2 regions of the Clostridium algidicarnis genome follow, and region 1 is predicted to be linked to the other one. Evidence: riboswitches for the same ligand, from Rfam matches in the RefSeq annotation. Region 1 holds a riboswitch; the other holds the start of a gene.
What was found. Region 1 has a riboswitch for thiamine pyrophosphate ahead of thiW (energy coupling factor transporter S component ThiW). Riboswitches for the same ligand answer to the same signal wherever they lie in the genome.
Positions count from the first base shown of each region.

Region 2: linked by a shared signal. The riboswitch ahead of tenA (thiaminase II) and the one ahead of thiW (energy coupling factor transporter S component ThiW) in region 1 are both predicted to bind thiamine pyrophosphate.

Region 1 is NZ_JNLN01000001.1:1,789,926-1,793,145, reverse strand. It holds gene namA (NADPH dehydrogenase NamA) at 28-1,044, opposite strand; gene thiW (energy coupling factor transporter S component ThiW) at 1,244-1,738, opposite strand; TPP riboswitch at 1,812-1,922, opposite strand; gene BV55_RS0108615 (iron-containing alcohol dehydrogenase family protein) at 1,955-3,052, opposite strand.
Region 2 is NZ_JNLN01000001.1:1,491,312-1,494,531, reverse strand. It holds gene BV55_RS15110 (C40 family peptidase) at 1-1,655, shown strand, start outside; TPP riboswitch at 1,804-1,914, shown strand; gene tenA (thiaminase II) at 2,017-2,676, shown strand; gene BV55_RS0107320 (ABC transporter ATP-binding protein) at 2,780-3,220, shown strand, end outside.

The sequences.
Region 1 (3,220 bases):
AAGTTCTTCTAAGAATCACTTGATATGTTATTTAAAAGATCTTTCATATTGTTTTGGGAATTCTAATTCTATGCCATTCTTTTTTGCCTCTTGAAGGGTCCAGTAAGGATTTCTAAGTAGTTCTCTTCCCAAAGCTACCATGTCAGCTCTTTCATTTTGGAGTATTTCTTCAACCATATCAATCTTCTCTATAAGTCCAACTGCAATTGTTGGTATTTTGCAGTTGTTCTTTATCTCTTCTGCAAATTTCACTTGGTATCCAGGGTAAGTTTTTATTCTTGTGTTTACTACAGCCCCTGAACTTACATGAATTATATCTACCTTATCTTTTATAAGATTAACTATTTTTATCATTTCATCTATATCTATTCCGCCCTCTGCATAATCAGATGCTGAAACTCTAAGGCCTATAGGTTTACTTGAAGGCCATACTTCTTTTATTTCATCTAATATTTCATTTAAAAATCTAACTCTGTTTTCAGTACTCCCTCCATACTCATCTTCTCTTTTATTAGCTAATGGTGATAAAAATTCATTTATTAAGTATCCATGTGCTCCGTGAATTTCTATCATATCAAATTCAGCTTTATCTGCTCTAGAAGCAGCATCTTTAAATCCTTTAATTATTTCTTTTATTTCGTCTTTTGATAAGGCTTTTGGTTGTCTATATTTTTCACTAAAGGAAATATCACTAGGTGCTACTATAAAGTCAGCTTTTGCTTCACATTTTCTTCCTGCATGAGCTAGCTGTATAGCCACCTTTGAACCATTATCTTTTACTGACATTGCGATGGTTTTAAGTCCCTCTATATGACTATCATCCCATATGCCAAGGTCATTATCTGATATTCTTCCATTAGGTGCAATTGCTGTGGCTTCTAAAATTATAAGTCCAGCTCCTCCGATAGCTCTTTCTGTATAGTGTACAAAATGAAACATCTTAGCCATACCGTTTTCATCTGCACTATACATACACATAGGTGGTAAGACTATCCTATTTTTAAATTCTATATCCTTTAATTTGTAACTCTCAAAGGTCTTCACTTATATCACCTCTATCTATATATTTTTGAAAACTAATTGTTATTGTAATTTTACTCTAAAACAGTTATAAGGTAAAGTATCTATCTATCTTTCTTGGTACATATTTTAACTTTCTTTAATATTCTCCATATTCTGTCTCATTTTTAAGTATATTTATCCCATAACCACCACCTTTATTTATTAAAATTAGCCCTATATTTCACTTTTGTGAAATCTTTTTGCTTGTCTTACCTAAATCTAAAACCTTTAGCATTGCATAAGCTATACCACTACCACCTATGGTGCTTATTAAAAATGAAACTACGTAAAATAATGCTGCCACATCCTTACCTAATATAAACTTTGCTATAGGAAAAACCATAATCCCCCCTAGTATGCCTGTACCAAATACCTCACCTAAAATAGCCATTTCTTTTTTTGAAGTAATTCTAAATAACAATCCTGCAATCAATGCCCCTATCATACTACCTGGAAATGCCAACAAAGATCCTATGCCTAGAACATTTCTAAGTAGTGATATTGAGAAGGCTATTCCAACAGAATACACAGGACCTAAACTAATAGCTGAAATTATATTTATGGTATGTTGAACTGGAAAACATTTTGAAGCGCCTACTGGAATGTATATAATTTGGCTTCCTAGCACTCCAATTGCTACAAACATAGCTGAAATTGTCATGTTTTTAATTTTCATTTATGTCCCCCTCTTCCCTTTATTAAAATATAATAAAGCACAGACCAGTACGGCCTGTGCTATATATCTTGCAATATTACTATAGTACACTTCCTACGCTGGCATTATCCAGTTCAGGTTTTGGGTCTAAGAATAGTCATTCTTACTCTCAGCCAGTGATTATCTAGCTCCCCTGTGTTATATTATTCTATTAAAAAAACTTACCCTTTTATCTAATCACTTGATTAGACTATTCATATATATGTTATATATTTCATCATAGCCTACCTTTTCTGGATGATTTTTTAACTTAGCTTCATTACTACACATTATTTTTGCATATACCTGTATCTCTTTTTCAGTTATATCTAAGGTAGTATCCATTAATTTAGATATTATGCTACTAAGCTCTTCTATGTCTTTTAAATTTAAAAAACTTAAAACCTTATTTACTCTAGTTTTATCTTTAAAAACATTTAAGTATTCTCCATACAATAAAGCATTTGCTTTTCCATGAGGTACATTTTTAAAATATGTCAGTGGATAGCCCATGCCATGTGGTAATGAAGTACCTGTTTGAGCTATTACCATTCCTCCAAGTGTAGATGCTAGCATAAGATTTTCCCTAGTAGAGTAATCTATATTATTTTCTAATATATCTTTTAAACACCTGCCAAAAAGACGCAATCCCGATTCTGCCATGGTATCCGTAAGTTCGCTTGCATTATTATTTAAATAACCTTCTGCTAGATGCGTAAATGCATCTATGGCAGTGCTTACTGTTACATCACACCCTATATTCATGGTATAAGAAGGATCTAAAAATGCTACATTTGGAAAAACACTTTGACCTAAATTCTTTTTTGTTTGATTATTATGATCAGTAACTATAGCATACTGTGTGACTTCAGATCCAGTGCCTGAGGTTGTGGCAATAGCAATTATAGGTAAACTTTTTAAATCTTTTGTTTCATTTATATTATCCTTATTTATGTTAGGGTTATTTATAAAAATTCCAATAGCTTTAGCAGCATCTAGTGGGGATCCCCCTCCAATACCTATTATAAAATCTACTTTTTCATTTTTACCTATTACTGAAGCCTTTTCAACAGTTTCTAATGAAGGATTCTCTTCTACTTCATCAAATATTATATGTTCTATGTTGTTATATTCTAAAGCTTCTATCATATTATCTAAAGATCCATTAACTTTTGATGAACTTTTACCTGTAATAATATAAGCTTTCTTTCCAAAATCTTTGAGTATATTCTTATTTTTAAGTACTACATCTTTCCCAAAATATATTTTAGTAGGCATAAAATAATTGAATAACATGATTATTCCACCTTTCAAAATTTTATCCGATGGCTACCATCCGTAACACCCCTATCCTCTTCAAGGTGGGGGTTGACGGCTGCTACGCCCCTAGGATAAGTTCTTCTAAGACTTTGATGGATAGATGTATTCCTTATAAGCAAACTCCACCTATGTCTAAGAATCACT
Region 2 (3,220 bases), 300 kb from region 1:
GTGGAAAAAAATTTGATATTAAAGGTAAGACTTCCGATTGGTATCTTATTGAGTTTAATGGCAAAACTGGGTATGTTCATAAAGACTATGTAAAAGAACTTAATGCTGATGCTCCTACAAAGCCGGTAGAACCTAAGCCTTCTGAAAAACCAGTAGAAAGTCCTAGTGAAACAGCTTCTTCTAAGGGTGAGGTTATTAATGTAAGTAGTAATTTAAGAATGAGATCTTCTGCTAGTACTTCAGCTTCTGTTGTTGGATATTTAAATAGTGGAGAAAAATTTGATATTAAAGGTAAGACTTCCGATTGGTATCTTATTGAGTTTAATGGCAAAACTGGGTATGTTCATAAGGATTATGTAAAGGAACTTAATGCTGATGCTCCTACAAAGCCAGTAGAACCTAAGCCTTCTGAAAAACCAGTAGAAAAGCCTAGTGAAACAGCTTCTTCTAAGGGTGAGGTTATTAATGTAAGTAGTAATTTAAGAATGAGATCTTCTGCTAGTACTTCAGCTTCTGTTGTTGGATATTTAAATAGTGGAGAAAAATTTGATATTAAAGGTAAGACTTCCGATTGGTATCTTATTGAGTTTAATGGCAAAACTGGGTATGTTCATAAGGATTATGTAAAGGAACTTAATGCTGATGCTCCTACAAAGCCAGTAGAACCTAAGCCTTCTGAAAAACCAGTAGAAAAGCCTAGTGAAACAGCTTCTTCTAAGGGTGAGGTTATTAATGTAAGCAGTAATTTAAGAATGAGACAAGAACCTAACACTAGTTCAGCTATAGTTTCTTACTTAATAGGTGGACAAAAGTTTAATATAAATAGTAAATCCGGCGACTGGTACTTTATTGAATGTGATAATAAGGTTGGTTATATTCATAAGGACTATGCTAAGGTTTTAGGAAGTGAAGTTCCAGATGTTACTCCTACAAAACCCACAACACCAGCAATTCCTGGTGAAAAGTTAGAAAACCTAGGTATGGGTATGATTTATAATGTTAGTACTAATTTAAGACTGAGAAGTAAGCCAAGCACCTCAGATGATAGTCAAGTTCTAGCTTATATATTACCAGGAGAAACTTGTAATATTATAGGTACTGCAGGAGAATGGTACAAAGTCACATATGCCGGTAAAACTGGTTATGTAAATAAAGATTATGTGAAAAAAGTAAATAGTACTGAAGTAAAAGATCCTGCTGGCCATGCAAATGTCTATAACATTGCCCTTAACGCAATGAAAGCTCAAATTGGAAGTCCTTATGTGTGGGGAGGCTCTGGTGAATTTTTAACAACAGCTTCACTAAATTCACTAATACTAAGATTTCCAGATGATGCTAGGAGAGGCAAATACGATATACCAGGTAAATACATAGATGCTGGTTATAGAGCATTTGACTGTTCTGGACTTATGCAATGGGGATTTAGACAAGCAGGTGTAAGTATAGGTAGAACCACTTGGGACCAAGTAACTAATGGAGTAGAAGTATCCAAAGCCAACGTAAAGCCCGGAGATATGCTATTCTTTAGCAACCTTAATCATGTAGGCATGTACATAGGCGACGGAAAATGGATAGAGTCACCAAACACAAGAAACTTTATTAGAATCGCAGACGTGCCTTGGTACAAAATTGGTAGAATAAGAAGAGTAATCTAATTGTGAAAATATGGGTGCACCTCTGGGGTGCATCCAAAAAGTGGATGCACCCCAGAGGTGCACCCATTAAATGGTAATGCGTCTTGATTAAAATTTGACTATATACAATCTCTATAGTATTATTACATTGTAAAATAGAATATAATTTATAATAGTCCAAGGGGGCCGGTGTTGCTGGCTGAGATTAAGAACTTGATTCTTAGACCTTTCTAACCTGATCTGGTTAATGCCAGCGTAGGGAGAGGCTTTGTATTTACTTAAAGTATTTGCTGTTACTTAGCAATATTTAGAAATATCAGTGCCGATCTCTTAGAGGTTGGCACTTTTTTGTTTCTAAAATATGCACTTAGGAGGAGATAAAATGAGATTTACAGAAAATCTTTATGAAAACGTTGAGGAAATTTGGACATCCTATTATAGCCACCCTTTTATAAAAGGTATAGGTGATGGAACCTTAGATTTAGATAAATTCAAATTTTATATGATTCAAGATTATCTTTACCTTTTAGATTATGCAAAGATTTACGCTTTAGGTGTAGTTAAGGCAGATACTGAAGAGGTAATGCAAGGATTCTCTAGCATGGTAGATAATATATTAAATGGAGAGATGAGCATACACAGGTCTTATATGAAAAGACTTGGCATAACAAAAGAAGAAATTAGAAACACAAAGCAGTCCTTAACTAATCTTTCCTACACTCATTACATGCTATCAGTTTCACACGTAGGAAGTTTAGCCGAGCTTTCCACCTCTCTTTTATCTTGTATGTGGAGTTATCTTGAAATAGGTAAACACTTAAGCAAAATTCCTGGAGCCACAGAAAATGAATTTTACGGTGAATGGGTAAGAGGCTATATTTCAAAAGAATACGAAGAAGCTACTCAGTGGATTATAGATTTAGTGGACAGCCTCTCAAAAGATATGAACGCTAAAGACCTAAATAAATTAACTGAAATATTCATAACCACAAGTAAGTATGAATATATGTTTTGGGACATGTCATACAACAAAGAATCCTAACCCAATAAATGGATGCACCTCTGAGGTGCAGGTAAAAACTGGCTGCACCTCAGAGGTGGAGGTAAGAGGTGGAGGTAATAAATGTAAGGAGATGTAGTTTTATATGCTTGATTTTTGTAACGTAAGCTTTAAGTACGAAAACCAATCTGATCTTATTATTGAAGATTTAAGTTTTAAGATAAATAGTGGTGATTTTGTTAGCATTGTTGGTGCTAGTGGCTGTGGAAAAAGCACTATCTTTAGATTAATCTCTAAATTAGAAAAACCTCTAAAGGGCAGTGTTTTTATTAATGGAGAAAATATTAATACTATGGATGGTTACATTGGTTACATGCCTCAAAAGGACTCTTTACTTCCTTGGAGGACTATCTTAGAAAATGCTGCTTTGCCTTTAGAAATAAACAAACAGAATAAAGGTAAGGCTGAGGAATATTTAAATACCTTTGGTCTTGAAAATTACAAAAATAAATATCCAAGAGATTTATCTGGTGGCATGAGGCAAAGGGTGTCATTTATAAGAACACTTCTTACAGGATCAGAAATC